DNA from 2 places in the Peribacillus sp. S4 genome. Region 2 is predicted to be linked to the other one. Evidence: predicted binding sites of a transcription regulator. Region 2 holds the regulator's gene; the other holds the start of a gene.
The links. The regulator LexA, encoded in region 2, represses DNA repair genes until DNA is damaged. The targets are predictions, from matches to a motif close to CGAACATATGTTCG.
Positions count from the first base shown of each region.

Region 1: recA (recombinase RecA) is a predicted target of LexA. The motif match lies at 2,007-2,020, and genes of this name have one in related genera.

Region 1 covers NZ_CP175708.1:1,751,521-1,755,960, reverse strand. The annotation lists gene rny (ribonuclease Y) at 1-462, opposite strand, end outside; gene recA (recombinase RecA) at 815-1,861, opposite strand; gene ACJ9PY_RS08495 (competence/damage-inducible protein A) at 2,210-3,442, opposite strand; gene pgsA (CDP-diacylglycerol--glycerol-3-phosphate 3-phosphatidyltransferase) at 3,466-4,050, opposite strand; gene ACJ9PY_RS08485 (helix-turn-helix domain-containing protein) at 4,215-4,440, opposite strand, start outside.
Region 2 covers NZ_CP175708.1:2,038,632-2,043,071, forward strand. The annotation lists gene ACJ9PY_RS09765 (esterase/lipase family protein) at 269-1,801, shown strand; gene lexA (transcriptional repressor LexA) at 2,281-2,904, opposite strand; gene ACJ9PY_RS09775 (LysM peptidoglycan-binding domain-containing protein) at 3,059-3,370, shown strand; gene ACJ9PY_RS09780 (recombinase family protein) at 3,390-4,046, shown strand; gene ACJ9PY_RS09785 (DUF896 domain-containing protein) at 4,112-4,345, shown strand.

The DNA of each region.
Region 1 (4,440 bases), 290 kb from region 2:
AGCCTCTTCACGAGTTAAACCGGAAACACGTTCAAGCTCTGTTTGCTGCTTACGAACCATCTCTTCCACTTTGCTTTCCATCTCTTCAATATGCTGTTGTCTTTGGTTTAGAGAATCTTCTTTTTTCTCCAAAAGGCTCTCACGTTTGTCTAACGTTTCATCCTTACGGTCCAGATTCTCTTCTCTTTGCAATAACCGATTTTCTTGTTTTTGTAATTCGTTCCTTCTTTCACGGGCTTCCCGATCCGAATCGGCACGAACTTTATGAATTTCATCTTTTGCTTCCAACAAGGCTTCTTTCTTAAGTGCTTCCGCTTCACGTTTTGCATCCTCAAGGATGTGTTCTGCAGAGCCCTTTGCCCCTGCTATTCTACTCTCAAATTTTGATTTGTGAATAAAATAACCAACAACTGCACCGACGATTAGGCCAAGCAAAGTGAAGATGATTGTCATGGGTTCCATCGTTTCACCTCCCCTTGCTATGAACTTTTTACATAAAATGTTGAACTGTCGGCAAGTACATTGCACATAAATTCAATATACAGCACTTAATTTTCAAAATTTTAGTTTGAAAAATTGTAAAATATACATATTAATTGTATAGTTGAGAATTTTTATTGTCAAGCGTTTGTCCCTTATGTATCAATGTTTATTCAAGTTTTCTTAATATCAACCATCATAATGTACAGCATTCATTATGGAAGCAGTCTGTAAATCTGATTACAATGCCATTTAATCCACTGAAAATTTCGCATTTTTCTTAAAATATACATAAAAGGCCTAAGCGAATAAGCTTAGGCCTTTCCAAATATCATTAATCAAGCAATTCAAAATGCTCTTCTGTTTCATTTTCTTCTGGTGGTAATTCATGCTCTCCATCAAGATTATAGTGATCTCTGATTTTCTGAGAAATTTCCTGAGCGATATCCTGATTTTCTTTCAGGAAAAGCTTCGCATTTTCACGGCCTTGTCCGACACGCTCTTCATTGTATGAATACCATGAGCCGCTTTTAAGGACGATATCAAGGTCTGCACCCATATCGATGATTTCACCTTCCTGTGAAATCCCTTGACCATACATGATGTCAACTTCTGCTTGGCGGAATGGTGGAGCAACTTTGTTTTTTACAACTTTGATTTTCGTTTTATTACCCACGATTTCATTACCTTGTTTTAATTGCTCCGCACGGCGCACTTCCAGACGAACAGTTGAATAGAACTTCAATGCCCGGCCTCCCGGAGTCGTTTCTGGATTCCCAAACATAACACCGATTTTTTCACGGACTTGGTTAATGAAAATGGCAATGGTATTTGATTTATTAATGGAACCAGACAGTTTTCTAAGTGCCTGAGACATCATCCGGGCTTGGAGACCCATATGGGAATCTCCCATTTCGCCTTCGATTTCAGCTTTTGGTACAAGTGCCGCCACCGAGTCAATGACAATGATATCTACCGCTCCGCTTCGAACTAACGCTTCAGCGATCTCTAGGGCTTGTTCACCCGTATCAGGCTGTGAAAGCAGTAACTCATCGATATTCACACCAAGTTTTTCTGAATATGCTGGATCTAAAGCATGCTCGGCATCAATGAATGCAGCCGTCCCGCCAGTCTTTTGTACCTCTGCAATGGCATGTAATGCTACAGTCGTTTTACCGGAGCTTTCAGGTCCATATATCTCAATGACCCGGCCTCTTGGATATCCGCCTACTCCCAACGCTACGTCCAATGCTAAAGAACCGCTTGAGATCGTTGAAATCCTACGATCAGTCTGTTCCCCAAGTTTCATAATCGAACCTTTACCAAATTGTTTCTCAATTTGTTTTAACGCCATATCTAAAGCCGCTTGACGATCACTCACTTAATTTCCTCCTCTATATTCAACTAATCGGCTGTCCGATTAAAGGTGTACTTACGTTAGCAATTATTCGAGTTCAAGGTTTGTACCCTGTCTCAAAACCTATCTTTACTATATACTCTTTTTACTATTTTGCCAAGCAAAAAGTCGAACATTCATTCGTTTTTTTCTTTCGGGATATTCTTTGTAAAAAAGCGTTTTAGCTTAAGGAAATTTCCATTTCGCTTCACTTACTCCCTAAAAAATACATTTTTATTGAATTAACTTTTTTCTTTTTTCCCTATTTTTCAAGAAACAAACTTCTAAAACCAAATAAAAAGCAGAGCTGTATTAAAGCTCTGCTTATGGCGTTTATAAATCCCTTAATAGGTAATGACAGCCGTATTTCACACTCCGAATACGGTTTTGCGCCCTGCTACCGGAAAGATTCAACTCCTTGAAATGAGTGTTTCCATCGCGATAGGAAATGCCAATAAATACTGTTCCAACAGGCTTGCCTTCTTGTTCATCCGGCCCTGCAACACCCGTAAAACTTATGCCTACATCCGCATCGAGCTTACTCCGGACATTAGAGGCCATTTCCATTGCACACTCACCGCTGACCACCCCATACTCAGATATGGTATCATCACTGACGCCGAGGACATTGGACTTCGCATCATTCGTATAGCAGACCATTCCGCCCTTAAAGACTTTACCGGCGCCCGGGATGGTTGTCAGCTGTTCTTGGAACATCCCCCCGGTCAAGCTTTCAGCTGCCGCGATTGAAAGCTTGCGGACCGTTAATTCTTTTACAAGTTCCTTTATTAGCGAAGTATTATCACTTCCATAATGGAACTTGCCGACCCTGCCAAGAATTTCTTTTTCCGTTTCTAAAATAAGTTCTTCGCATTTTTCTTTGGAAGGGCCTTTGGCGGTGATCCTTAACGTCACTTCCCCTTCGGCTGCCAGCGGAGCGATTGTCGGATTCGTTTGATTGACAAGGAGATCTTCAATCACCGTTTCCAGTTCGGCTTCACCTATACCATAGAACCGTAAAACCTTGGAATCGATCCGTTCATGCTTTTCCAATTTATTCATGATCTTTTCATAACCATAACTTAAAAACATTGGCTCCATTTCACTTGGTGGACCAGGCAGGAGCATATATGTAATCCCGGATTTGGACAAAACCATTCCTGGGGCCATGCCATGATCGTTTGCCAACACTTCACTGCCTTCTAAGACAAGGGCCTGCTTTTTGTTGTTTTCCGTCATCGGCCGTTCCCGTTTTTGGAAGTAAGCTTCAATGGATTGCAAAGCTTCATCATTAAAAACGAGCTTTTTCCCGATATGGCGAGCAATCGTTTCTTTCGTTAAGTCATCTTTGGTAGGACCAAGCCCACCGGTAAAAACAATCAAGTTCGCCCTCGATTCAGCGATTTCTATAGCTTGTTGTAATCGACGGTCGTTATCCCCGACCACAGTATGGTAAAAAACGTTGATCCCCATTTCCGCAAACTGCTGCGATAAGAATCTTCCATTAGTGTTATTGATTTGACCTAAAAGAAGCTCTGAGCCCACTGCAATGATTTCTGCATCCATCTTTTCAAAACCACCATTCGTTTTTACTTTGAATTAACAAATACTTCTTTGTTTTTTATAAAATAATCCAAACCTGACCAGATTGTAAAGATTAATGCAATCCATAATGCGATATTGGCAAATGGAAGTGAAATGAGGGCGAATGGAAGGTTATGCAGCAATAAAGCCGAAATAGAAACAATTTGTGCCCATGTTTTAATTTTACCTAGCTGGTTCGCTGCAACCACTTCCCCTGTACCCGCTAACACCAAACGCAATCCAGTGACTGCAAACTCGCGACTTATGATCACGATGGCAATCCAAGATTGACCGTACATTAAATCCAGATCAACCAAAACGATTAAGGCAGCCGAAACAAGAAGTTTATCTGCCAATGGATCTAAAAATTTCCCTAAATCAGTAATCATATTATATTTTCTGGCAAAATGGCCATCGATCCAATCCGTAGTGGAAGCGATTATAAAGAGGATGGCTCCAGCCAGGTGTGCCACTGGCAAACTGTATTCTCCCCAAGTCAGAGTCCCCCATGAAAAAGGAACGAGCATGATGATTAAAAATACTGGTATTAAACAGATTCTTGCTACTGTAATCTTATTAGGCAGATTCAAAACTTTTACCTCCAAAATTTACGCCTGCCATTCGGGCCTGCGTCTTAGATCTAAAATAATGCTTATATGTATAATTTAACTCAAAATCCAATCTTATATGCCGAGTGGACCATTCCCCGCCGCCTTACCATTAAATAGAGCAAAAATAGTCATCTATAAGATGACTATTCGGCTTTCGTAAATTGTATCGTAACCAATTGCGTATTCACTTCAGTCGGTGAAATGGAATACTCCAGCTTCTCATCATTCACATAAATCTCTGTTTCATATGCCCTGCCTATATTGATGACAGCTTCTTTTTCATTGGTGAAATCAATTTCCTGGCTTTTGTCCTTTTCGATAGTGCCTTGGAAAAGTAATTTACCTTCACCATTTTTTATGCCGACCCAT
Region 2 (4,440 bases):
CACATACATAAATGAATGGAAGTCAAATCTTCATACTTTTTCTCTATTATAAATGAAACTTCTTCTAGTTTTTTTCTCCCATCTTTATGAAGATAGCAGGTAATGGTATGCAAAAGTACAATTATATACTAATGAAGGCTATGGAAGCTGGGCATTGGTAATTGGATGAGTTCAAAAAAATTCCAGATGATATTGGAGGAGATAACCCTTGAAAAGGAATGTAATCAATTATGTCGTTTTTCTTGTCCTCATTCTAACCATATTATTTATGGCAAAGCCAGACATTTCCTCAGCAGGAAAATTGAAACCGCCCTCCGAAACTTTCAGTCCAGGGGATTGGTTTCTTGGAAGTATTCCTCCCAATCTTGATACAAACAAACCACCTATCGTGTTTGTTCAAGGGAAAAACGGCAGTTCAACCAGCTGGTATGGCGAAACGGATTATCATGGTGTCAATGATATGTATACCAAAGCGTATGAAGCTGGCTACCAAACGGTTTTTGTTCAGCTTCATGATTCAGCTGGAAATGGGTCAGTGAGCCAATATGCCAATGGAAGGCTTTTAGCTCAAATGCTTTCAGAAATCAGTAACCATTTCGGGGGCAAAAAAGTAAATATTATAGCTCACAGCAAAGGGGGCCCAGACACCCAAGCGGCTCTAGTCCACTATGGAGCACACCAATATGTTGGAAGGGTGATCACTTTAGCTTCCCCACATCATGGTTCGCACTTAGCTGATTTGGCTTATAGCTGGTATGCGGGCTGGCTTGGTTCCTTATTAGGTCAAAAAGATGAGGGAACTTATTCTTTACAAGTTGGTAAAATGGCTGAATTTCGTTCTGTCACGGATAACCATATCAACTCTCGTAAAAACTTGTATTTCACTGTGGCAGGTATGAACAGAGGCCCGGTACTATCAGCCTTATCAATGGGGGGACAATATTTATCATCATATGGGGAAAATGATGGACTGGTGAATGTATGGAGTACAAAAATACCCTATGCAACACATTTATTTACGGATCCCAACTTTGATCACGACAATATTCGAGTTGGCTCAGCTGTATTTTCAAGAATTGAACCCTATTTAAAAAGCACATCCACCGCTGGAATTCCTGCATATCATGTCAATTATAAAGAACGAGTTGAAGATGATATCATTACAACCGCACTCGCTCAAACCGTTCTGGGTGATGTCCTGAAACAAAATGCCTGGGTCGAACAAAGCTTCCATGTAAATGAAGCTGCCCCAGGTAATATAAGCATATATACAGCCTCAAATGATGTCGAGGTTGAATTGATTTCTCCATCCAATAAAAAGTATTCACCTTCCTTAAAGGTTCATTCAGCCAAAAATGAAACTTCCTTTTTTAATGGTGCAACCATCCAATCATTCTACAGAAATAACCTTGAAATTGGTGACTGGAAAGTACGAATGAAGACTAAATCGCCAAAAGACGCCTTCCTGTTCACAGCACAATTTAACGAAAAGAATCCCATTACATTAAGTATGGCCGGTAAAGTTAAGCAAAAAGATGCAAAATTTTTAATAAAGAATCCAATGAATGATAAAAAAAGACCAATCAGTACAACATTTTTGGTTCATCTGATAGATGAAACCGGTAATGAAATTAGTGAAAAAAACTCAATTAAGGCAATGGATACTGAAAATTTTACTGGCACCCTTCCAGAAGTACCTAAGTCAGGTGTTTATAATGTAACAATAGATGTTAAGGAAAAAAATGTGGATGGTACTGAAAGAACCCGGACGCTGATTCGTTCGGTCTATATTGAGAAATAACGAAATGCCTTCTCTTAGTTGAGGAGGCATTATTTTGATGGTAGGGGTAACTAGGGAAATGGTAATTCAGCCAATGGAAACAGCCAGGTCGTAATTACTTATTGAAGTATTAATTCAACGGGTCTCTGATGGATATGGTTGGAAGTTTGTTATAGGGGGAAAATAAATATATGTATTTTTTTCCCTGCACTTGCAAATGCTTGTCAACAAGTGCAGATTCAACAGTGGAATGACTTGGTCGATCTAAACCTTATTAAAGTGGGGATTTTAAATCCTCTTTTTTTTATTTCAATGAGCTTTTTTCCAAAGTACATATTACCAGAAAGGCGATAGTATAACTTTCATCCCTTATAAAGGATGTATAAATTCCCATGAAACTAGATTCTATTAAAAAATATTTCAATATCTACTCTTCCATATGCATATTGAGAGAATTCTGGACATAAATTAAACAAACAAAAAAAGCGCGGGAAGCGCTTTTAGTGTATTTGTCTATATAAGCCTATTACTTTTCCAAGTATCGAAACATCTCGTAAAATAATTGGTTCCATATTTGAGTTCTCAGGCTGAAGCCTTATGTAATCCGGTTCCTTAAAGAATCGTTTTACAGTGGCTTCATCATCTTCCGTCATCGCCACGACGATATCTCCATTATTGGCACTGCTTTGTTGTTTCACGATGACATAATCTCCATCATGAATTCCTGCTTCTATCATACTTTCACCCATGATTTCCAGCATGAATACATGGTCATCATGTGGAACCATGCTTTCGGGAAGCGGAAAGTATTCTTCAATGTTCTCAATGGCCGTTATCGGCATGCCCGCTGTAACTTTTCCAAGTAACGGCACGTTAACGACATTGACTTTGGGAATATTGTTCGCTTCCTCCAAATTCATTATTTCAATGGCCCTTGGCTTGGTTGGGTCACGTCTAATAAGGCCTTTACTTTCCAGGCGGGATAAATGTCCGTGTACTGTTGAACTTGATGCAAGTCCCACTGCTTCGCCAATCTCCCGTACGGAAGGCGGATACCCTTTTTGGCGGACCTCTTCTTTAATGAAATCAAGAATATCTTGCTGCCGTTTTGATAGTTTTGTCATTTGTGCACCTCTTCCCCAATGTTCTTTGCTACATTATAGCATGGCCCCCATCTCTATACAAACATAAGTTCGAATTTGTTGTTGACTGAAACAAACGTTCGTATTATAATTTGATCATAACATACGAACGAACATTCGCTTTGGAGGGATTATCATGAAAAAATTATACAAAAATTATATTTATACGATTCTATTAGCGGGATCAGTATTCATCTTTTCAATTTTATTCTCTTGTACATTGAACAATGATCAAAAAAAGGATTTCCTTTCTATAGAAGTAAGCGAGGGTGACACCCTATGGGGAATTGCCGAAGAATATGAAGAATCAAATTTGACAAAAAAAGAATTCATTGGTTGGATAGAAGAGAATAATGGAGTCAGTGCGGATTCGATAAAGCCTGGACAAGTCATTGTCATACCGGTTAAAGGGGAAGAACTTGTCCAGAATTTGGCCAGTGAGCAGTAAGTAGTAAAGGTAGGGTATTATGAAGGCGGTAATCTATTGTAGGGTCAGCACCGAAAAAGAGTCACAGGAAACATCATTGGCAAGGCAGGAAGATGAATTAGTCAAATTGGCTGAAAAGATGGATGTGGAAGTTGTCTCCATTATAAAAGAACAGGCAAGTGGTTATGAGTTGAATCGGGATGGCATTTTTGACATGCTCGAACTATTTAAAACCAAAGAAGCTGAAGTGCTATTAATCCAGGATGAAACAAGACTGGGAAGAGGGAATGCCAAAATAGCCCTTTTCCATGTCATCCTTAAAGAAGATGTGAAAATTTATACTCTCTCACACGATGGGGAGCTGGAGTTATCGGATTCGGATGCCATGGTCATTCAGATAGTGGGCATTGTAGAAGAATATCAAAGGAAACTACATAATCTTAAAATAAAGCGCGGAATGATGAGAGCCGTTGAAAAAGGGTACCGTCCTCAAAAAAATCTTCAGAATCAAAGGAATTCCACTGGAAGGGATCGTATGGAGATTCCTATTGAAGAAATTATTAAACTGCGTGCCAATGGGTTAACATTCTCGGAAATCGCAGCCACATTAAGGGGCTTTGGATACAATGTATCTAAGGCTACTGTGAACAGGCGCTTTCTCGAACATCAAATGAATACAAAGGAAAGTAAATCATAGAACTTGTAATTTCGCTTTTTTTTTAATACCATGACAATATCCGCAGATTATGAAGGAGCGAAATTATGTTATCAAAAGAAAAAATAGCCCGTATAAATGAACTTTCTAAAAAGGCAAAGGGTGAAGGCTTGACGGAAGTTGAAGCGAAAGAGCAAACCCAATTGAGAAGTGAGTATTTGGAAACATTCAGGAAATCCATGTCCGACACGTTGGAGCATGTGAAAGTCGTGGATCCAGAGGGTAATGACGTCACTCCTCAAAAGATAAAAAATATAAAAGAAAAACGAAATTTACATTAATGCTTGGATTCTTCTGATGGAATATTCCATTTGAGGATTCTTTGGCATTTTGGAGTAAAAAGAAAGTGCATTCATGTATGTATTCTCCTATTTAG